Regions from separate parts of the Streptomyces sp. NPDC002125 genome, predicted to be linked through region 2. Evidence: riboswitches for the same ligand, from Rfam matches in the RefSeq annotation. Region 2 holds a riboswitch; each other region holds the start of a gene.
The links. A riboswitch is a leader RNA that binds a small molecule or an ion and turns the genes downstream of it on or off. The one in region 2 is predicted to bind cyclic di-AMP.
Positions count from the first base shown of each region.

Region 1: another riboswitch for cyclic di-AMP. It lies ahead of ACWCQM_RS31505 (transglycosylase family protein); the one in region 2 lies ahead of ACWCQM_RS16230 (NlpC/P60 family protein).
Region 3: another riboswitch for cyclic di-AMP. It lies ahead of ACWCQM_RS29715 (M23 family metallopeptidase); the one in region 2 lies ahead of ACWCQM_RS16230 (NlpC/P60 family protein).

Region 1 covers NZ_JBSFDD010000025.1:18,635-26,254, reverse strand. Annotated here, with positions in the region: gene eno (phosphopyruvate hydratase) at 1-1,275, opposite strand, end outside; gene ACWCQM_RS31505 (transglycosylase family protein) at 1,636-2,331, opposite strand; cyclic di-AMP (ydaO/yuaA leader) riboswitch at 2,332-2,503, opposite strand; gene ACWCQM_RS31500 (transglycosylase family protein) at 2,817-3,806, opposite strand; gene ACWCQM_RS31495 (cytochrome P450 family protein) at 3,912-5,207, opposite strand; gene ACWCQM_RS31490 (nucleoside triphosphate pyrophosphohydrolase) at 5,204-6,232, opposite strand; gene ACWCQM_RS31485 (SurA N-terminal domain-containing protein) at 6,262-6,918, opposite strand; gene ACWCQM_RS31480 (protein kinase domain-containing protein) at 7,088-7,620, opposite strand, start outside.
Region 2 covers NZ_JBSFDD010000008.1:89,955-97,574, forward strand. Annotated here, with positions in the region: gene ACWCQM_RS16220 (peptidoglycan DD-metalloendopeptidase family protein) at 1-631, shown strand, start outside; gene pcrA (DNA helicase PcrA) at 713-3,187, opposite strand; cyclic di-AMP (ydaO/yuaA leader) riboswitch at 3,445-3,603, shown strand; gene ACWCQM_RS16230 (NlpC/P60 family protein) at 3,602-4,756, shown strand; gene ACWCQM_RS16235 (hypothetical protein) at 4,829-5,182, opposite strand; gene ACWCQM_RS16240 (NlpC/P60 family protein) at 5,540-6,607, shown strand; gene ACWCQM_RS16245 (GNAT family N-acetyltransferase) at 6,620-7,375, shown strand; gene ACWCQM_RS16250 (LuxR C-terminal-related transcriptional regulator) at 7,400-7,620, opposite strand, start outside.
Region 3 covers NZ_JBSFDD010000022.1:29,839-37,458, reverse strand. Annotated here, with positions in the region: gene ACWCQM_RS29730 (DNA gyrase/topoisomerase IV subunit A) at 1-1,423, opposite strand, end outside; gene ACWCQM_RS29725 (M16 family metallopeptidase) at 1,670-3,022, shown strand; gene ACWCQM_RS29720 (M16 family metallopeptidase) at 3,049-4,431, shown strand; cyclic di-AMP (ydaO/yuaA leader) riboswitch at 4,667-4,833, shown strand; gene ACWCQM_RS29715 (M23 family metallopeptidase) at 4,847-5,638, shown strand; gene ACWCQM_RS29710 (GntR family transcriptional regulator) at 5,877-6,581, shown strand; gene ACWCQM_RS29705 (HPr family phosphocarrier protein) at 6,752-7,033, opposite strand; gene ACWCQM_RS29700 (bifunctional acetate--CoA ligase family protein/GNAT family N-acetyltransferase) at 7,197-7,620, shown strand, end outside.

The DNA of each region.
Region 1 (7,620 bases), on a different contig from region 2:
GCGGAACCGCGGGAACGCCGAACGCCCGGCGTAGACCGCGGCGTCGTCGAGGATCTCCTCGATGCGCAGCAGCTGGTTGTACTTGGCGACGCGGTCCGAACGGGCCGGGGCGCCGGTCTTGATCTGGCCGCAGTTCACGGCGACGGCGAGGTCGGCGATGGTGACGTCCTCGGTCTCACCGGAGCGGTGCGACATCATGCACTTGAAGCCGTTGCGCTGGGCCAGCTCGACGGCGTCCAGGGTCTCGGTCAGCGAACCGATCTGGTTGACCTTGACGAGCAGGGCGTTGGCCGAGCCCTCCTCGATGCCGCGGGCGAGGCGCTCGGGGTTGGTGACGAACAGGTCGTCACCGACGATCTGCACCTTGGAGCCGAGCTTGTCGGTGATGACCTTCCAGCCGGCCCAGTCGTCCTCGTACAGCGGGTCCTCGATGGAGACCAGCGGGTACGCGGAGACGAGCTCCTCGTAGTACTCGGTCATCTCGGCGGCCGAGCGGGACTTGCCCTCGAACTCGTAGACGCCGTCCTTGTAGAACTCGGACGCGGCGACGTCGAGCGCGAGCGCGATGTCGCGGCCGGGGACGTAGCCGGCCTCCTTGACGGCCTCGAGGATGAGGTCGAGGGCGGCGCGGTTGGACTCGAGGTTGGGGGCGAAGCCGCCCTCGTCACCGAGACCGGTGGACAGGCCCTTGGTCTTCAGGACCTTCTTCAGCGTGTGGTAGATCTCCGCGCCCCAGCGCAGGGCCTCGGAGAAGGACTCGGCGCCGATCGGCGCGATCATGAACTCCTGGATGTCCACGTTGGAGTCGGCGTGCGAGCCGCCGTTCAGGATGTTCATCATCGGAACGGGCAGCAGGTGCGCGTTCGGGCCGCCGAGGTAGCGGAACAGCGGGAGGTCGGACGCCTCGGACGCGGCGTGCGCCACGGCCAGCGAGACGCCGAGGATGGCGTTGGCGCCGAGGGAGCCCTTGTTCTCGGTGGCGTCCAGGTCGAACATCGCCTGGTCGATGAGGCGCTGCTCGGTGGCGTCGTAGCCGACGAGCTCCGGGCCGATCTGCTCGATCACGGCGAGGACGGCCTTCTCGACGCCCTTGCCCTGGTAACGGTTGGGGTCACCGTCGCGAAGCTCAATGGCCTCGAACGCGCCGGTGGAGGCTCCGGACGGAACAGCAGCACGTCCCGTGCTGCCGTCGTCGAGGCCAACCTCGACCTCGACCGTGGGGTTGCCCCGGGAGTCGAGGATTTCCCTGGCTACGACGACGTCGATGGACGGCACGAGGCATCTCCTTCTGGGATCTGACACTGGTTGGGCAGGGTCACTGTGGCCTTGCGGCACGAGCCTAACCGGCCCGGCCCGCTGCGTCGGCCGTCCGCCCGCCCCCTGGGACGAAAAAGGACCCAAGGGCCCGTATTACGGGCAAAGCTCCAGAATTTTACTGGCAAGTAACTACAACAGTTGAACGATCGCGCCCGCCGGCGGCCCCCGGCGGCTCCATTCCGCGGAGCGCCGAAACACCTCCGGGAACCCGTTCCGCACAGCACCGAAGGTTTCCGGTGCCGGACACGGCCCCGGCCCGGCGCGCAGGGGGGTGGGCGCACCGGGCCGGGCCTCCGGGGCAGGAGGAAGGACCCCGGACTACTTCAGGTGGAGCTGCTGACCCGGGAAGATCAGGTCGGCGTCGTCGACGATGTCGTCGTTGAGCTTGAAGAGCTTCTCCCAGCCGCCCTTGACCTTCTCGGCGTCGGCGATCTTGCTGAGGGTGTCTCCGGCCTTGACCTTGTACTCGCCGTCGCCCTTCTGGACCTTCTCGCCGGTCGGGGTCGTGACGGTCTTCTCGGCCTTCGGCTCCGCGCGCTTCTCGCTGCGGTTGGCGGGCTGCTCGGCGGTGCGCTCCGGCTGGGTCTTCGTCTCGGCCGCCTTGGCGCCGGAGCCGGTGTCGACACCCGGGTCCACACCGTCGTTCGTCAGACCGCCGGCACCGGCGCAGGCCCAGGCGCCCGGGCCCTGGAGGTCGAGGAGCTTCTCGGCGGTGGCTATCTGCTGGTCCTTGGTGGCCAGGTCGGCACGCGCGGCGTACTGCGTACCGCCGGCGGCGGCCCAGCTGGACTGCGAGAACTGGAGCCCGCCGTAGTAGCCGTTGCCGGTGTTGATGGACCAGTTGCCACCGGACTCGCACTGCGCGACGGCGTCCCAGGTGGCGACGGAGGCGGCGGAGGCGTTGGTCGCGCCCATCAGCGGCACGGCGACGGCGGCACCGGCGACACCGGCCAGGGTGGCGACACGGACGGCCTTGGACGGGCGGCGGTGCTTGCCCTTGCTGGAAAGCAGCATGGTTCTCCTCACCGACGCCTACGAGGTGAGCTGTCGGGTTCGGGCCTGTGAGTTGCCCGGTCGCCCGCACTCGCGGACGACTTCACCCCGAGCCGTGCCCGCGTCCGTCTTCCGACGGCCGGGTCCGGCGCTTACCTGGGTCCCCCGCTCCTGCCTACGGCGCTTTACGCGTCGGTTCCCTTCGTCCGACGGCAGGATTCGGCGTGACGGTCGAAGGTGCCCGCGGTGCGAGCGGCTCCGACCGTAAACACACGCAACCCCTACATTCAAAGATGGACATAACGGTCAATCAACATGAACCGGAATGGTGCGTCGAGCCGTTTGCGCAGGTCGGAGCCAATATGGACGGACCGGACAGGCGGAGCGCGGCAATTGAAGCAAAGAGACCCATGTCTCACTTACGCATAAGTGGACATAGGCCTCTGAACTACCCCTGATTTCGGGGTGTTTTCCCGCTTTGGATCAGTTGTGGATCAACCGCCGGATCAGCTGCCGGACACGGCCTCCGCCTGGGCGTCGGCTGCGTCCGTCCGGGCGTCGGCGGCGTCCGCCGCGACGTCGAGGACGAGGTTCTGGCCGGGGAGGATCAGGTCCGGGTCGGAGCCCAGCTCACTCTTGTTGGCCTCATAGAGCGCGGGCCAGCCGCCGGGGAGCTCCTGCGCGTCGGCGATCGCCCAGAGGTTGTCGCCCGAGCGGACGGTGTACGTGCTGTCCGCACCCTGGCGCGCGTCGGAGTCGCCCCGGGAGGCGTGGCGGCCGGACTCGCGTCCGCTCCCCAGCTCCGAGCCCGTGCTCGCGCTCGCCTCGGGGGCGGGGGTGCCGCGGTGCTTCCCGCCCTTCGCGGCATCACCCTTCGACGCGCCGGACCTCTCCGAGGCCTCGGGCGACGGAGTGGCGGACGGCGACGCGTCGGCACCCGTGGAGGCGTCCACTTCATCGCTCTTGTCCGTCTTTGCGCCGGACTTGTCCTTGGCCTTGTCCGACTTCTCCGAACCGTCGGCCTCGTCGGAGGCCTCGTCGGAGGGGGTCTCGGACCCGGTCGCGGTGTCCGAGGACTCGGCGGAGGGCTCGCCGCCCGGGTCGACACCCGGCAGCGTCCCGTCCAGGGCGAGCCCGGAGATCACGGCGCAGCTGGGCCACGCCTGCGGGCCCTTGTCGTCCAGCACCTTCTCGGCGACGGCTATCTGCTGCGAGCGGCTGGCGAGGTCAGCCCTGGGGGCGTAGTCCTTGCCGCCGTAGGCCGACCACGTCTCCTGCGAGAACTGCAGGCCGCCGTAGTAACCGTTGCCGAGGTCGGCGCTCCACATGCCGCCGCTCTCGCACTCCGCGACCCGGTCCCAGGTCGTGGCGTCTGCGGCCTGTGCGCCGCCGGCACCGAGGAGCGGGATGGCGATGGCCGATCCCGTGACGCCTGCGGCGACGACGATGGCGGGTGCCTGGCGAGGGCGACGGTGTCTGCCGGTCGCGGAGCCCATGGGATTGCCTTCCGTGTGACTGACATGTGACGGGTGAGTCGAACGGTGAACCTAGCCCTACTCGAACGTGTGTCACAAGTCGATGCAGCGGAGATCACGTGAAAGTCACAGAGTTGACAGGCTGTCACTTTTTTCGGCCGGGCGCCCCGGTTCGAACTCGACAGGAAGCGTGCGCAGTCCACGCATGATGAGCCCGCCCCGCCAGCGCAAATCGGCAGGTTCCGCAGCGAGCCGCAGGTCGGGGAGGCGCCGCAGCAGCGTCGCCAGAGCCACCTGGCCCTCCAGACGGGCCAGCGGAGCACCCAGGCAGTAGTGGATGCCGTGCCCGTATCCGAGGTGCTGATTGTCACTCCGCGCGAGATCCAGGGTGTCCGCATCCTGGAATCTGGCCGGATCACGATCCGCAGCGGCCAGAACCACGAGAACGGGGTCCCCCGCCGCGATCTCCTGGCCCCCCAGCGTCACGGGCTCGGTGGCGTACCGCCAGGTCGCGAGCTCCACCGGCCCGTCGTAGCGCAGCAGCTCCTCGATGCCCGTGGCGAGCAGCTCCGTCTCCCCCGCTTCGAGGGAGCGCTCCAGGCGCTCGCGCTGGGCCGGGTCGCGCAGCAGCGCGTACGTGCCGTTGCCGATGAGGTTCACGGTGGTCTCGAAGCCGGCGAAGAGAAGGATGAAGGCCATCGCCGCGGCCTCGTTCTCGCTGAGGTGCTCGCCGTGGTCACTCGCCCGGATCAGCCCGGAGATCAGGTCGTCGCCGGGATTCTCCCTCTTGCGGTGGATGAGTTCGGCGAGATAACCGCGCATCTTCTTGACCGACCTGGCCACCCCGCCGCGCGGGCCGCCGCCGTGGCGGATCATCATGCCCGCCCAGTCGCGGAAGTCGTCCTGGTCCTCGCGCGGCACCCCGAGCAGGTCGCAGATCGCGTAGATGGGCAGCGGGAAGGCGAAGTCATGGATGAGGTCCGCCTTCCCCTCCTCGATGAACGAGTCGATGAGGTGGTCCGTCAGCTCCTGCACGCGCGGCGCGAACTCCGCGACCCGGCGCGGGGTGAACGCCTTGGACACGAGCCGGCGCAGCCGGGTGTGGTCCGGGGGGTCGATGTTCAGCAGATGCGTCATCAGCTCCGCCTTGCGCTCCCCCGGGATGCCCGTCTTGCCCTTGGCGTTCGCCGACCCCGCGTGGTGCGCCGGGTTCTTGGAGAGGCGGGTGTCGGCGAGGGCCTGCCTGGCATCCGCGTACCGGGTCACCAGCCACGCCTCGACCCCGCTGGGCAGCGCCGTGCGGTGCACGGGGCTGTGCTCGCGGAGCCAGGCGTAGGCGGGATACGGATCGGAGGCGAACTCCCAGGTGAAGAGTTCGGGTGCTGCGTCGGGCGCGGATGCCGCCCCGGGGCTGTCGTTCACCCCTCGACGCTATCCGGAGCGCTCCCGCCGCCGTCCGGGGCGTCCCCGGCACCCTCCCGGGCGGTCCCGAGCCCCTCCGCCGCCCGGATCGCGTCCCGGTAGGCGCGGGCGGCGGCCCGCAGGGCGGCCTCCGGATCGGTGCCGTCCTGCTCGGCGCTCACGGCCAGGGCCAGCAGCCGGTAGCCGACGCCGTCCCCCTGGGGGAGCGCGGCGTCGATCCCCGCCGTACGGGCCCGGCTGCCGAGCTTGGCCGCGAGCGCGAGGCCGGGCTGCCCGAGCGGCACCCCGTCGGTGACCGAGGCGCGCTGCTTCTCGATCGCCTTCGTACGCAGCCAGTGCGCGTGGACGTCCTCCGGGGTCTCGGCGGTCTCGTCGCCGAACACATGGGGATGACGGTGGATCAGCTTGTCGACGATCGTGGCCGCGACGTCGTCGACGCCGAACGGCTCCTCGGGGTCCTCCTGCGCGATCCGGGCGTGGAAGACGACCTGGAGGAGTACGTCGCCGAGCTCCTCCCGCAGCTCCTCGCGGTCACCGTCCTCGATGGCCTCGACGAGTTCGTACGCCTCCTCGATGGCGTACTTCGCGAGGCCCTCGTGCGTCTTCTGCGAGGTCCACGGGCATTCACGCCGGATACGGTCCATGACCTGGACCAGATCCAGGAGACGCGCCCCCGGCAGGTCGTACGAACCGGGCAGCAGCTCCAGGTCCGGCATCCGCACCCGGCCGGAACCGCCGAGCCTGGCCAGTCCGTCGGTGAGCGGCTGATTGCCCTCGCCGCCCACCAGCACCACCACGGTCCGGCCGCCCGCGCAGTCGTCCACCAGCTCGTCGGCCGAGGGCACGGCGTGCTCGACGGCGACGCCCGCCTCCCGCAGATACGGCAGCTGCGGGTGCTCCCCCTCCGCGCACACCACCCGGTCGGCGGCGTGCAGCGTCTGCCAGGCGGGCCAGGACAGGAGCCCCGGCGCGACACGGTGGCTGGCGGTGAGCAGGACGATACGGCCGGGATCTTCAGCGTTCACACCCCGAACCTACCCCCGGCCCCGCAGGGTCAGGCGCCTGCCTCGGGCTCCTGCGCCTGGAAGGTGGTGACCTGGTTGATCCAGGGGGACTCGTAGGTGCTGAGCTGGACCTTCGCGTCGTCCCAGCTGCCGTAGCGCGGATTGACGTCGATGTGCAGCGACTTCGACGCCTCGGTGAGCGCCTTCCCGACGGCCTGCTGGCCGGCCGGGGTCTGCAGGTCGGCGCCGAGCGCCTGCGCCAGCTTCGGGAGCTGGACCTCCTTGCGCAGGTCCGCCTCGATCTGGCCGGGGGCGACCCAGCGCTGCTCCAGCATCACCGTCCGAAGCCCCTGGGCGCCACCGGACTGCTGGGCCGCCGCCGCCTGGATCTGCTGGATCTCCTTGCGGCTGACGCTGACCCCGGCGTCCTCGGCGGCCCGGTCCAGGACCCGGCCGAAGATCAGGCTGTGCAGCTTGGCGCGGTTCAGCTGTCCCGACTTCTTCACCAGCTCGTCGGACTGTGCCGAGGTCCGCTGGGCGCTGCGCACGTCCGCCGCCTGCGCCTGGACCGTGGCCACGTCGATCCGGTCGCCGCCGACGACGGCCGCGGCACCGGGATGGGCCTCGCTGCCGCAGGCCGTCAGGAGCGGGGCCGCGAGGAGTGCGGCGGCGGAAAGGGCGAGCGCGGTGCGACGACGGCGGTGCAAAGGAGCCTCCCGGGGAGAGTTTGTGCATCAGTGCACAAAGCCTTGCGGTGATCGATGTTAGGCAGTGGACGTGATTCGGGCCACTGCTTCGACCAACGATTTCCGGACCCGTGGGTGTGGGGTCGGAACCGAAAACCCCTCGGCCCGCCCTTTTCGGCCAACCCGCGGCTCACACCGAGCCGCGGACGTCCTGGTGGTGGGCCAGCTGCCTGCGCAGCTCCGTGGGGAGCGGGTGATGGGGGCCGTACGCCCGCTCCGTGTCGTACAGGAGCGCCTGCAACTGGGCGCGGCCCGCCGCGTGGTCGCCGGCCCCGAGCAGCAGATGGCCGATCCGGTGGCGGATGTCGAAGGCCCTGCCGGGGCCCCCGGAGTGGGCGTAGCCGTTCTCGTAGAAGGGGAGGACCGCGCGGTACTCGGCGAGCGCCGCGGCGGCCTCGCCGAGCTGCTCCAGGCACTGCGCGGCGTCGTAACGGAACTGCAGGGTCTGGGAGTCGGCCGGGCCGGCCTCCGCCGCGCGGTCGTCGGCGAGGCGGCGGAGCTCGGGGAGGGCGCGGCGGTACTGGCCGTCGTCCATGAGCGTGGCGGCGTACTGCTTGCGCAGGATGCGGACGACGGGCGAGTGCTCGCCGTGCTCCGCCGCGGCGGCCGGAAGGATGCCCCCGAGGATGTCGACGGCCTGGGTGATGCGGCCCTCGCCGAGCA
Region 2 (7,620 bases):
CGGCATCGGCGGCGAGGAGACGAAGGGCGAGACCGCCTCCATGACGGCTGCCGACGTCGTCAAGCCGGCCGTGGCCAACAACGAGCTGGACACCCAGCTCGCCGCTCTCAACGCCGACGCCGAGAATTTCGCGGACCGCGCCAGCCGCACCCAGGAGCGCATCGACCTGAGGGAGCGCCAGGCCGCCGAGAAGAAGAAGCGCGAGGAGGAGGCGGCGCGCCGCGAGGCCGCCCGTCCCAAGTTCGCACTGCCCGTGAAGCAGCACGGCCTCAGCGCCACCTACGGCCAGGCCGGGGTGAACTGGATGTCCGCGCACACGGGCATCGACTTCCCGGTCTCCTACGGCACCCCCGTGATGGCGGCGACCGACGGCACCGTGCGCACCCAGTTGAACAGCGCGTACGGAAACATGGTGATCGTCACCGCCGCCGACGGCACCGAGACCTGGTACTGCCACCTCAGCACCGCGCGCATCCGTTCCGGTTCGGTCAAGGCCGGTGACGTCATCGCCTACTCGGGAGACTCCGGCAACTCCACCGGACCCCACCTGCACTTCGAGGTACGGCCCGGTGGCGGCTCTGCGATCGACCCGCTGCCGTGGTTCCGCAGCCACGGCATCAACCCGTACTGAGCCCTGCGCCGGAACCCGCACCCGGACCCGTGCCGCGTCAGGGGCAAGGGCTGCTGCCCCCGCCCCTGACGCGCCGGCGGGTCAGAGCTTCTCGACCGGGGCGTACCGCAGCAGGAGCTTCTTGGGCCGCTCGTCGCCGAAGTCGACCGTCGCCTTCGCCTGGTCGCCGAACCCCTCGACCGCCGTCACCGTGCCCAGCCCGAACTGATCGTGCGTGACCCGGTCCCCGACCACCAGGGTGACCACCGGCTTCTCCGAGGTGCGCCGGGTCGCGAACCCCGAGGGACCGGACTTCGAGCGCGACGAGGACAGCGACGACGTGATCCCCGACGTGGGTCCCGCCGGAGCGGCCATCGGTCCCTTGCGCTTCCACTCCAGGTGCTGGTCCGGGATCTCCTCCAGGAACCGCGAGGGCGGGTTGTACGAGGGCTGGCCCCAGGCGCTCCGCATCGCCGCCCGGGTCAGATACAGCCGCTCGCGGGCGCGCGTGATGCCCACATAGGCGAGCCTGCGCTCCTCCTCCAGCTCCTTCACCTGGCCCAGCGCGCGCATGTGAGGGAAGACGCCGTCCTCCATGCCGGTCAGGAACACCACCGGGAATTCGAGGCCCTTGGCCGTGTGCAGCGTCATCAGCGTGATGACGCCCGAGCCGTCCTCGTCCTCGTCGGGGATCTGGTCGGAGTCGGCGACGAGCGCGACCTTCTCCAGGAACTCGGCGAGGGTCCCCGCGCCCTCCTCCTCCGCGCGCTCCTGCTCGAATTCGAGGGCGACCGCCGCGAGTTCCTGGAGGTTCTCGACGCGGGTCTCGTCCTGCGGGTCGGTGGAGGCCTGGAGTTCGGCGAGATAGCCGGTCCGCTCCAGGACCGCCTCCAGCACGACGGCCGGGCCCGCGCCGGACTCCACGATCGTGCGGAGCTCCTCCATGAGGGTGTTGAACCGCTTCACGGCGTTGGCCGAGCGGGCCGCCATTCCGTACGCCTCGTCGACGCGGCGCAGCGCCTGCGGGAAGGAGATCTTCTCGCGCATCGACAGGGCGTCGATCATCGCCTCGGCCCGGTCGCCGATGCCCCGCTTGGGAACGTTCAGGATGCGGCGCAGCGGGACGGTGTCCTCGGGGTTGGCGAGGACCCGGAGGTAGGCCAGGACGTCCCTGACCTCCTTACGCTCGTAGAAGCGCACTCCGCCGACGACCTTGTAGGGCAGTCCGACGCGGATGAAGATCTCTTCGAAGACACGGGACTGGGCGTTCGTGCGGTAGAAGACGGCGACGTCGCCCGCCTTCGCGTCCCCCGCGTCCGTCAGCCGGTCGATCTCGTCGGCGACGAACTGCGCCTCGTCGTGCTCGGTGTCGGCGACGTAGCCCGCGATCCGGGTGCCCTCGCCGGCGTTGGTCCAGAGGTTCTTGGGGCGGCGGCTCTCGTTGCGCTCGATGACGGCGTTGGCGGCGGAGAGGATCGTCTGCGTGGAGCGGTAGTTCTGCTCCAGCATGATCGTGGTCGCGTCGGGATAGTCCTCCTCGAACTGGAGGATGTTGCGGATGGTCGCGCCGCGGAAGGCGTAGATCGACTGGTCCGCGTCACCGACGACGCAGAGCTCGCCGGGGGCCTCGGCCTCTCCGGACGGGCCCACCAGCTCACGCACCAGGGTGTACTGCGCGTGGTTGGTGTCCTGGTACTCGTCGACCAGGACGTGACGGAAGCGGCGGCGGTAGTGCTCGGCGACGTCCGGGAACGCCTGGAGCAGGTGGACCGTGGTCATGATGATGTCGTCGAAGTCCAGGGCGTTGGCCTCGCGCAGCCGCGCCTGGTACAGCGCGTAGGCCTGGGCGAGAGTCTTCTCGAAGCCTCCCCCATTCTCGGCTTCGCTCGAATGGGAGGTGCCCCCAGCGGCCTGCCCGGCGAACGTCTCCTCGTCGATCAGCTCGTTCTTCAGGTTCGAGACCTTCGCCGTGAACGACTTCGGCGGGTAGCGCTTGGGGTCGAGGTCCAGATCGCGGCAGACCAGCGCCATCAGCCGCTTGGAGTCGGCGGCGTCGTAGATCGAGAACGACGAGGTGAAGCCGAGGCGCTTGGACTCGCGGCGCAGGATGCGCACGCACGCGCTGTGGAACGTCATGACCCACATGGCGTTGGCCCGCGGTCCGACGAGCTGCTCGACGCGCTCCTTCATCTCGCCCGCAGCCTTGTTGGTGAAGGTGATCGCCAGGATCTGCCCCGGGTGCACCCCGCGCTCGGCCAGCAGATGGGCGATGCGGTGGGTCAGCACCCTGGTCTTGCCCGATCCCGCGCCGGCGACGATGAGCAGCGGGGACCCGGCGTGCACGACGGCGGCGCGCTGCTCGGTGTTCAGCCCGTCGAGCAGCGCGGCCGAGTCGATGACGGGGCGCGGGGCGCCGTCGCGGTAGTACGCGTCGCGCGGCGGCGGAGGCGCGTCGAAGACGTCCTCGAAGAGGCCCTCGGGCACGGCTTCGGGGGCGTGTTCCTCCGGGGGCGGCGGGGGTCCGTCGTCCGACTGCTGGAGGCCGGTCAGGAAACTGTCGTCAAAGAGGCTGCTCATCGCCTCACGAGTCTAGGCGGCCGCACCGACAGCCCGGGGCCTCATCGGCGACAAGGGCCAAGGCCGTGCGCGTACCGAGACGGAACACCCACGGTGGGTGAGATTCCGGATACGGTCCGGGGCGCGCGGACCGCCTTCCGGAAAAGGTCACGAAAATGTATCGGGCATATCGAACATCAACCTTCACAGGGACACCACGGGTTGGCTAGCGTGCTCCGACGGGTGCCCCGTACCCCCTTGAGGCGAACCGCGCCGCACGGGCACCCCCGCCGAATCCGCACTCCCCCGGGAGCCCGGAACCGGGGACCCACACGCAGCACCGGGGTGAATCGGTCCGTCTCCACCGGACCGTAGGGCAGCCTTCCGTTCCGCCCGAACCCGACAGCTAACCCGGTAGGCGGTCCACGGAAGGAGATGCCGGCCTTGGCGTCGCATCGCAAGCCGCGCACCCGGGTGCGCACCACCACCCCTGCCGTCGGTCTCACGACCGCGGCGCTCGCCTCCGTCACCCTGCTGTCCACGCAGAGCGCCACGGCCGCCCCCGCCGAGCCGAAGCCCAGCATCGAGGAAGTCCAGAAGAAGGTCGACGCCCTCTACCGGCAGGCCGGCACCGCGACGCAGAAGTACAACGAGGCGAAGGCCGCGCAGACCGAGCAGCGCTCCAAGGTCGACGACCTGCTGGAGGCCGCCGCGAAGCGCGCCGACAAGCTCAACGAGACGCGCCGGGAGCTGGGCAACTACGCCGCCGCGCAGTACCGCAGCGGCTCGATCGCCCCGACGGCGACGTTCTTCCTCGCGGACGACCCGCAGTCGTATTTCGACCAGGACCAGCTGATGGCCCGGATGACCAGCCAGCAGCAGAAGGCGGTCGCCGACTTCCGTACGCAGCAGAAGGAAGCCGCGGCAAAGCGGGCCGAGGCGACGAAGAGCCTGGAGACGCTCACCGAGTCGCAGGCCACGCTGCGCACCAGCAAGCAGGACGTGCAGGCGAAGCTCTCCGAGGCCCGCACGCTGCTGTCGAAGCTGACCGCCGAGGAGAAGGCACGGCTGGCGGAGCTGGAGCGCAAGAAGGAGGCGGAGGCGAAACGCAAGGCCGAGGAACTGGCCAGGCAGCAGGCCGCCGCCGCGAAGGAGAAGGCCGACCAGGCGGCCGAGGAGGAGGCCGCGAAGGAGGAGGCGGGCACGGAGACCGGCGGCACGGGCTCCGACAGCGGCTACGCCTCGAAGGCCGACAAGGTCCTCGCCTTCGCCGCCGCCCAGATCGGCAAGCCGTACGTCTGGGGGGCGACGGGCCCGTCCTCGTACGACTGCTCCGGGCTCACCCAGGCCGCCTGGAAGGCGGCCGGCGTCGATCTGCCGCGCACCACGTGGGACCAGGTCGAGGTGGGCACCCGGGTGGCCACGGCGGACCTCCAGCCGGGGGACCTGGTCTTCTTCTACGACGACATCAGCCACGTCGGCATCTACAAGGGCGACGGCATGATGATCCACGCGCCGAAGCCGGGTGCGAACGTCCGCGAGGAGTCGATCTACTACATGCCGATCTACGGCAGCGTGCGCCCGGCGTAGCCTCGCCGCCCGCACACGGCGGGGGGCCCGGAAGTGATCCCCCGGGCCCCCCGCCGTGCGACCGCCTGCCGCTCAGGTCCAGAGCGTGGCGATGAAGATGTTGGCGACCGTCAGCCCGCCGACCGCGGCGAACGCGCCCTTCTCCACCTTCTCCTCGTCCCGCTTCACATAGACGAGCGCCAGGATCACGATCAGGACCAGCAGCTTCACGCCGATCTTGATGTTGTTCACGGTCTGGTCGTCGGCCTGGTTGAGGCCGACGAGGGCGACGCCCGTCACGAGCATGGTGAGCGCGCCGTGCAGCATGGCCGGCACGAAGCGCGCCGTACCCGCCCCCATGGCCTTCATCTGGGTCAGGAAGCCGCCCAGCAGGGAGGCGATACCGATGATGTGCAGGGCCACGAAGACATTGATGAGTACGTCCATGGCCGCAGCCTAACCACGCCCATACCAGCACTCTTCGGCCAGGTACGACTTCCCGATGAATTGCCCCCGAGCCTGCGCGGATTGTCGGACTCCGGTTGATTTTTCCGGTCACTCGGCGGAAGTGAAACAGCACATGCGGGCAATAGCTGTCATTACGCCTCTTCCCGGCGCCCCGGGTTTAGCGTCCCTCCCAGGTGACCGACTCTGCACCGCCGCCCCGTACCGGGTGGCACCCCGGTCACCCCGCCGGGAGATCCGGCGGCGGGCCGCTCCCCCCTGTGGTGGCCCGTCGCCGGACCCGGGCGGGCCCGCCGGTACCCCCCGACGGGCAGTCGAACGGAAGGACGCACCACCCTCGTGGCCGCGCATCGAAAACCCGCTCACCGCAAGCCCAAGCAGAGTCTGTTCTCCGGCCCTGCTGCCCGCACCGCCGCGACGCTCGCCCTGGCCGGGGCCGCCACCGCGACCTGCCTGGACGGCGCCGCCCAGGCGGAGCCCCAGCTCACCCCGGCCCAGGTCAAGGCCAAGGTCGACCGGCTGTACCACGAGGCCGAGGCGGCCACCGAGAAGTACAACGGCGCCAAGGAGACGGCGGCCCGCTCGGAGAAGTCCGTCGACGCGCTGCGCGACGAGGCCGCCCGCAGGACCGAGCGCCTCAACACCGCGCGTGACGCCCTCGGCGCGTACGCCACCGCCCAGTACCGCAGCGCCGGCGTCGACCCCGCCGTGCGGCTGGCCCTCTCCTCCGACCCGGACGAGTATCTGGAGCGCGCCTCCTTCGAGGACCGGGCGGGCGACCGTCAGGCGGGCGCGATCAACGGCGTACGCCGGCAGATCAGCGACCTCGCGCAGGTGCGTGCCAGGGCCGAGGACGAGCTGGAGGTCCTCGCCGCCCGCCGGGCCGACCTGAAGAAGCACAAGGACGAGGTCCGGACCAAGCTGTCCGGCGCCCGGAAGCTGCTGGCCACCCTCACCGCCGCCCAGCGCGCCGCCTACGAGCGTTCCGCCGACGCCGCGCACGGCGGCACGGACCGCGCCGACCGGAGCGCCCCGCGCGGCTCCGTGGCCGCGCCCAACGCCCGCGCGGCACAGGCCGTGGACTTCGCGTACGGGGCGCTCGGCAAGCCGTACGTCTGGGGCGCCACCGGGCCCTCGTCCTTCGACTGCTCGGGGCTCACCCAGGCCGCGTGGCGCGCAGCGGGGGTGTCCCTGCCGCGTACCACGTACACCCAGATCAACGCGGGCCAACGCCTCTCCCGCTCCGAACTGGCCCCGGGCGACCTGGTGTTCTTCTACCCGGGAGTCACCCATGTCGGGCTCTACATCGGCGGCGGGCAGATGATCCACGCCCCGCGCCCGGGCGCGCCCGTACGTATCGCGCCGATCTCCGAAATGCCTTTCGCGGGAGCGACCCGCGTCGCATAGGCTCCCGGCCTCATGGACACAGCCATCCAGAACTACGTGCGTACGCTCACGCTCAGCTCGCCGGACCACTACCGGGTGGGCCCGTTCACCGTGCGCCACAACCCGGGCTGGGAGCTGAAGTTCGCCAACTACGCCATCCCGGACCAGGGCGCCGAACCGACCGCCGGGGACATCGCCGACCTGGTCACGGCGTTCCGCGAGCACGAGCGGCTGCCCCGGCTGGAGTTCCTGCCCAGCTGGGCGCCCGCCGTCGAACCGGCCCTGCTGGCGGCCGGTTTCACGGTGGAGAGCCGCGCCCCGGTCATGGCCTGTGCCCCCGACGGCCTCCTCCCGCCGAAGCCGGTGGACGGCCTGCGCGTCTCCGAGCCGGTCACCGCCGATGAGTTCACCGCCGCGGCGGCCGTCCAGCACACCGGATTCGGCGGTGAGGGCGGGCCGGACGACGGAGAGATCGCCTGGCTGCGCGGGGCGAGCGCGGGCGGTGGGGTCTCGGCCCTCGCCACCCTGGACGGCCTGCCCGCCGGCGCGGGCGGCTGCTCGGTGCCGGCCGACGGCATCGGCGAACTGGCCGGACTGGCCGTCGTCGAGGCCTTCCGCCGCCGGGGCGTCGGCGCGGCGCTCTCCGCCTGGCTGACCCGCACCGCCTTCGAGCGCGGTTTCCACACCGTCTGGCTGGAACCGGGCGGCCCCGACGTCGAGCGGGTCTACGCGGGCATCGGCTACCGCAGGACCGGCGAGAAGCTCAACATCTCGCTCGGTCCCGGGTGAGCGCGTACCGGATGAGCGCGGGGCTCAGACCAGCCGCCGCGCCGTCGCCCACCGGGTCAGCTCGTGCCGGTTGGACAGCTGGAGCTTGCGCAGCACGGCCGAGACGTGTGATTCGACCGTCTTCACCGAGATGAACAGCTGCTTGGCGATCTCCTTGTACGCGTATCCCCGGGCGATCAGCCGCAGCACCTCGCGCTCGCGCTGCGTCAGCCGGTCCAGGTCCTCGTCGACGGGGGGCGCGTCCG
Region 3 (7,620 bases), on a different contig from region 2:
GCTCGGCGTCCGACTCCAGGATCGCCGTCAGCTGGGCGATCTCCTCGTTGAGCTGGTCGCGCTCGCTCTCCAGCTCGATACGGTCGAAGCGGGTCAGCCTGCGCAACGGGGTGTCCAGGATGTACTGGGTCTGGATCTCGCTCAGTGAGAAGCGCTCCATCAGGCGCTCCTTCGCCTGCGCCGAGTTGTCGCTGTCCCGGATGAGGCGGATGACCTCGTCGATGTCGAGCAGGGCGACGAGGAGACCCTCGACCAGGTGCAGCCGGTTGCGGCGCTTGGTCCTGCGGAACTCGCTGCGCCGCCGTACCACGTCGAAGCGGTGGTCGAGGTAGACCTCCAGGAGCTCCTTGAGTCCCAGGGTGAGCGGCTGGCCGTCGACGAGCGCCACGTTGTTGATGCCGAAGGACTCCTCCATCGGCGTCAGCTTGTAGAGCTGTTCGAGCACGGCCTCGGGGACGAAGCCGTTCTTGACCTCGATGACCAGGCGCAGACCGTGCGCCCTGTCCGTGAGGTCCTTGACGTCGGCGATGCCCTGGAGCTTCTTCGAGCCGACCAGGTCCTTGATCTTGGCGATCACCTTCTCCGGGCCGACGGTGAAGGGAAGTTCGGTGACGACGAGCCCCTTGCGGCGGGCCGTGACGTTCTCTATGGCCACCGTGGCACGAATCTTGAACGTGCCGCGCCCTGCGGCGTACGCGTCCTTGATGCCGCCGAGGCCGACGATCCGGCCGCCCGTCGGGAGGTCGGGCCCCGGGACGAAGCGCATCAGCGTCTCGAGGTCGGCGCCCGGGTGACGGATCAGGTGGCGGGCGGCGGCGATGACCTCGCCGAGGTTGTGCGGGGGCATGTTGGTCGCCATGCCGACCGCGATCCCGGAGGCGCCGTTGACCAGGAGGTTCGGGTACGCCGCGGGCAGGACGACCGGTTCCTGCTCCTGGCCGTCGTAGTTCGACTGGAAATCGACCGTGTCCTCGTCGATCGACTCCGTCATCAGGGACGTGGCGTCGGCCATCCGGCACTCGGTGTACCGCATGGCGGCCGGCGGGTCGTCGTTGCCGAGCGAGCCGAAGTTGCCGTGCCCGTCGACGAGGGGCAGACGCATCGAGAACGGCTGTGCCATGCGCACCAGTGCGTCATAGATCGACGCGTCGCCGTGCGGGTGCAGTTTGCCCATCACCTCGCCCACGACACGGGCGCACTTCACATAGCCGCGGTCGGGCCGCAGCCCCATCTCGTTCATCTGGGACACGATGCGGCGGTGCACGGGCTTCATGCCGTCGCGGGCATCGGGCAGCGCCCTGGAGTAGATCACCGAGTACGCGTACTCGAGGAAGGAGCCCTGCATTTCGTCGACGACGTCGATGTCGAGGATCTTCTCCTCGAAGTCGTCCGGCGGCGGGGTTTTCGTGCTGCGGCGGGCCATCGCGGCTGCGACTCCTTCACAGATTCTGTCGGGCAACCTCAGGTTCTGACGCCGACCATTGTGGACCGCCGTGCTGACAACCCCGACCTCGACCCGTCCGAAGCGGTCTCCAGGGCCTGCGCCGGGCCCCTGTTTACGGCAGCATCTACGACAACTTTCACCCAACGGGAACTTCGCCAGGTGCCCGTGCGCTTGCTTAGAGTGGCAGGTCCGGCAGGAAATCCTGTACCGATCGAAGGGACGTACATGCCCATGGGTCACACGGCCACAGCCCAGGCCGGTTCCGGCGGCTTGACGGCGACCGAGCACCGTCTGGCCAACGGCCTGCGCGTGGTGCTCTCCGAGGACCATCTGACCCCGGTAGCCGCGGTCTGCCTCTGGTACGACGTCGGGTCCCGCCACGAGGTCAAGGGACGCACCGGTCTGGCTCACCTTTTCGAGCACCTGATGTTCCAGGGCTCGGGCCAGGTCAAGGGGAACGGGCACTTCGAGCTGGTGCAGGGGGCGGGCGGCTCCCTCAACGGCACCACCAGCTTCGAGCGCACCAACTACTTCGAGACGATGCCGACGCATCAGCTGGAGCTGGCCCTGTGGCTCGAGGCCGACCGGATGGGCTCGCTGCTCGCCGCGCTCGACGAGGAGTCCATGGAGAACCAGCGCGACGTCGTCAAGAACGAGCGCCGCCAGCGCTACGACAACGTCCCGTACGGCACGGCGTTCGAGAAGCTCACCGCCCTCGCCTACCCCGAGGGCCACCCGTACCACCACACCCCGATCGGCTCGATGGCCGACCTGGACGCGGCGACGCTGGAGGACGCGCAGGCGTTCTTCCGTACGTACTACGCGCCGAACAACGCGGTGCTCTCCGTGGTCGGGGACATCGACCCGGAGCAGACGCTCGCCTGGATCGAGAAGTACTTCGGCTCCATCCCCTCCCACGACGGCAAGCAGCCCCCGCGCGACGGCACGCTGCCCGGCATCATCGGCGAGCAGCTGCGCGAAGTGGTCCAGGAGGAGGTCCCCGCGCGTGCGCTGATGGCCGCCTACCGGCTGCCCCACGACGGCACCCGCGCGTGCGACGCCGCGGACCTCGCGCTCACCGTGCTCGGCGGAGGCGAGTCCTCCCGGCTGCACAACCGCCTGGTCCGCCGCGACCGTACGGCGGTGGCGGCGGGATTCGGGCTGCTCCGGCTCGCGGGCGCGCCCTCGCTCGGCTGGCTGGACGTCAAGACGTCCGGCGGTGTCGAGGTGCCGCAGATCGAGGCGGCCGTCGACGAGGAGCTGGCCCGCTTCGCGGAGAACGGCCCCACCCCGGAGGAAATGGAACGGGCCCAGGCGCAGTTGGAGCGCGAGTGGCTCGACCGGCTCGGCACGGTCGCCGGCCGCGCCGACGAACTGTGCCGGTACGCCGTCCTGTTCGGCGACCCGCAGCTCGCCCTGACCGCCGTGGGCCGGGTGCTCGACGTGACGGCCGACGAGGTCAAGGAGGCGGCCCGGGCGCACCTGCGCCCCGACAACCGGGCGGTCCTGGTCTACGAGCCGGTCGAACCGGCCGACGACACCGAGGGCACCGACGCGCACGAGGGGGCGGACAAGTGACCGACGCCGCCGTGACTGGAGTAGCGATGGAGTACCACCCGCAGCCGACCGCCGGCGAGGCCAGGCCCTGGGCCTTCCCCGCGCCCGAGCGCGGCGCCCTGCCCAACGGCCTGACCGTGCTGCGCTGCCACCGCCCCGGCCAGCAGGTCGTCGCCGTGGAGATCTTCCTCGACGCGCCGCTGGACGCCGAGCCCGAGGGCCTGGACGGTGTGGCCACGATCATGGCGCGCGCCCTGTCCGAGGGCACGGACAAGCGCTCCGCCGAGGAGTTCGCCGCCGAGCTGGAGCGCTGCGGCGCCACGCTCGACGCGCACGCCGACCACCCGGGCGTCCGTGTCTCCCTGGAGGTCCCCGTCTCCCGGCTGGCCAAGGCCCTCGGCCTGGTCGCGGAGGCGCTGCGGGCCCCCGCCTTCGCGCAGGACGAGATCGAGCGCCTCGTGCGCAACCGCCTCGACGAGATCCCGCATGAGCAGGCCAACCCGGCCCGGCGGGCCGCCAAGCAGCTCTCCAAGGAGCTCTTCCCCGCCACGGCACGCATGTCGCGCCCGCGCCTGGGCACCGAGGAGACCGTGGGACGGATCGACGCCGCGGCCGTGCGCGCCTTCTACGACGCCCATGTCCGTCCGTCCACCGCGACCGCGGTCGTCGTCGGCGACCTCACCGGCGTGGACCTGGACGCCCTGCTCGACGACACCGTCGGCGACTGGTCGGGCAACGCGGGCCAGGCCCGCCCGGTCCCGCCGATCACCGCGGACGACACCGGCCGCGTGGTCGTCGTGGACCGGCCCGGAGCCGTCCAGACCCAGCTGCTGATCGGCCGTATCGGCGCGGACCGGCACGACAGCGTGTGGCCCGCCCAGGTCCTCGGCACCTACTGCCTGGGAGGCACGCTCACCTCCAGGCTGGACCGTGTGCTGCGCGAGGAGAAGGGCTACACCTACGGCGTCCGGGCCTTCGGCCAGGTACTGCGGTCGACGGCTCCCGGCTCCTCCTCCGGGCCGGCCGGTGCCGCGATGCTCGCGATCAGCGGCTCCGTGGACACGGAGTCCACCGGGCCCGCGCTCGACGACCTGTGGAAGGTCCTGCGCACGCTGGCGGCCGAAGGACTCACCGACGCCGAGCGCGAGACCGCCGTGCAGAACCTCGTGGGTGTCGCCCCGCTGAAGTACGAGACCGCGGCGTCCGTCGCGGCCACGCTCGCCGACCAGGTGGAGCAGCACCTGCCGGACGACTACCAGGCCCAGCTCTACGCGCGCCTGGCCGAGACGGGCACCGTCGAGGCGACCGCGGCCGTGGTCAGTGCGTTCCCGGTCGACCGGCTGGTCACGGTGCTCGTCGGTGACGCCTCGAAGATCGCCGAGCCCGTCCGGGCGCTGGGCATCGGCGAGGTGTCGGTCGTCACCGGCTGACGGCCACCGGGTACGGACGGGCGGAAACGGCCTCCGTGAACCGGCGAAGCAGTACGGAAAGGACCCCGGCGAGGGCACTCTCGCCGGGGTTCCGCCGCATGTCCTGTTTGTCGTTATAGGTGCGAAATGCCCTGTGGGATGTCCGACAAAAGGCCCGTTCCGTTTGGAGATGCGAAGCGGCCCGACCTAGCGTCAGCCCGGCTGTCCGCCAGACGTATGCCGCGACCGCGGCGCCGGACAGTCATCGCCGAGTCCCCGTCAGGCGCGAGCCTGGGGAGCCGGGGACCCATGAAGTCCCTGGGGTGAATCGGATCCCTGCGCCTCGCGCGAGGCAGGGGGCCCGTAGGAGACCTTCCTGCTCCGAACCCGTCAGCTAACCCGGTAGGCGAGAAGGAAGGAAAGGACCAGCTCCTCCATGGCGTTCATCCGTGCCACCGGGAAGCACCGTGCCCCGAGCCGCCTGACGCGCAAGAGCGCCCAGGTCGCCGGCATCGCGGCCCTGGCCACCACCGGCGTCATCGGCGCCACGGCCTCCCCGGCGCTCGCCGCGGACTCCGAGGCCCCCGCGAGCAGCACCGGTCTGACCCAGACCGTCGCCCTCGACGCCACGCTCGCCGCCCAGATCGACGCCCAGGCGAAGGCCCAGAAGCACCAGGCCGAGCTCGCCGCGAAGGCCGCGGCCGAGGCGAAGGCCAAGGCGGAGGCGAAGGCAGAGGCGAAGCGCAAGGCCGAAGCCCGCGCCAAGGAGGTCCGCGAGGCCGAGGCCCGTGCCGCCCGCGCCGCCGAGCGCGCCCGGCTGAACGCCTTCCACCTCCCGGTCGCCGGCTCGCACGTGACCACCGGCTACAAGTCCGGTGGCGCGCTGTGGTCCTCCGGCAGCCACTCCGGCGTGGACTTCCAGGCGGCGTCCGGCAGCTCCGTCGTCGCGGTCGGCGCCGGTACGGTCGTCGAGGCGGGCTGGGGCGGCGCGTACGGCAACAACATCGTGCTCCGGATGAAGGACGGCACCTACACCCAGTACGGCCACCTCTCCTCGATCGGTGTCTCCGTCGGCCAGAGCGTCACCTCGGGTCAGCAGATAGGCCTTTCCGGCTCCACCGGCAACTCCACGGGACCGCACCTGCACTTCGAGGCCCGGACCACCCCCGAGTACGGGTCCGACATGGACCCCGTCGCCTACCTCCGCTCCCACGGCGTCCAGGTCTGACTCCGCACAGCGTGACAGCGCCCCTCCCGGGCGTACGACGAAGGCCCCGGCCCACCCGCCGGGGCCTTCTCCGTGTGCCCGGGAGGGGCGCCCGCCCAAGCGCGCGTGGAAGTGCTCCCTGGCTAAAAGATATCCATGGATTCCACCCCGCCATCGGAAATTCCCGCCGGTTGCAATAGAGTCACAGAACAGGCGTCGGTCGGCCGCGTTTCGCGGGGATTAAGGCGGAGGTTCGGACATGCGCATTCCCGCGCATTCGGTATGCACGGCGATCCGTGACGACATCGTCTCCGGTGTCTTCGAACGCGGTGGCCGCCTCACCGAAGAGGTACTCGCGCGACGCTACGGCGTCTCACGCGTCCCGGTGCGCGAGGCGCTGCGCACCCTGGAGTCCGAGGGATTCGTCGTCACCCGCCGGCACGCCGGCGCCTGCGTCGCCGAGCCCACGGAGCAGGAGGCGGCGGACCTCCTGGAGATCCGCATGCTCCTGGAACCCCTCGGGGCCGCACGGGCCGCGCAGCGCCGTACCGACGCGCACCTCAAGGTGCTCCGAGGCCTGGTCAGACTGGGTCAGGAGCGGGTCCGCCGGGGGGAGGGGGAGGATCTGCGCTCGCTGGGCGGCTGGTTCCACGAGACGCTCGCGCAGGCCTCGGGCAGCCCCGCGCTGATCGCGCTGCTCACCCAGCTCCGGCACAAGATCGCCTGGATGTACTCCGTCGAGCAGCCGGCCCGCCCCGCGGACTCCTGGGCCGAGCACGGTGCCCTCGTCGACGCGGTGGCGCGCGGCGACGCGGAACGGGCCAGGTCCCTGGCCGCCCAGCACGCCGAGCGGGCCGCCGCCGCCCACCGGCTGCGCCGCACGGACCGGCAGGGCAGCGCGGCGGGCGGGATGCGGGTGAGGACTTCGCAACACCCCGTAAACATCGCGGGAGTCCGTCATTAACAATGGCGCCGTATACAAAGAAGGTAATTCGCGCAGGGCTTTCTTTTTGCTGCCCTGATTCAGTTTTTCCGGTGCTCCGTGAAGCCGGTCACGGAAACAGAAATGCCGCGGCCCCCGTGGGGGTGCCGCGGCATTTCCGTGAAAAATTCTCCGATCCGGAACGGCCGGAATCAGACGGTCTCCGGGAGCTCCTCGAGCCCCTCGGCGACCAGCTTCGCCAGACGGTCCAGAGCGACCTCGGCGTTGTCGGCCTCGGACGCGAGCACGATCTCCTCGCCGCCCTGGGCGCCCAGGCCGAGCACCGCCAGCATGGACGCGGCGTTCACGGGGTTGCCGTCCGCCTTGGCGATCGTCACGGGGACGCCGGAGGCCGTGGCGGCACGGACGAAGATGGAAGCGGGGCGGGCGTGCAGGCCCTCGGCCCATCCGACGTTGACGCGGCGCTCAGCCATGGTTCTGCCCTTCACGTATCAATGGTTGTCTAGACCAGTCTCTCATGCGGTGCGCGCTGCCGGGCCTGGGCTCACCGCCGGCCCGCTCACGCCCGGCGGCCCCCTCAGCGTGCCTTCGCCGCGAACCCGGCGCGACCGGTGCGACGCGCCGTAGGCTTTGCCCATGGAGCCCTCGCCGGAGCAGAGTCCGCATCACGCGTACCCCGACCACTGGGAGGCGGACGTCGTCCTCCGCGACGGTGGCACCGCGCGCATCAGGCCCATCACCACGGACGACGCCGAGCGGCTCGTCAGCTTCTACGAGCAGGTGTCCGACGAGTCGAAGTACTACCGCTTCTTCGCGCCGTACCCCCGTCTCTCCGCCCGCGACGTGCACCGCTTCACCCATCACGACTACGTCGACCGGGTGGGACTGGCGGTGACGATCGGCGGCGAGTTCATCGCGACCGTGCGCTACGACCGGATCGACGACCGGGGCAGGCCCGCCTCCGCCCCGGCCGACGAGGCCGAGGTCGCCTTCCTCGTCCAGGACGCCCATCAGGGCCGCGGTGTGGCGTCGGCGCTCCTCGAACACATCGCCGCGGTCG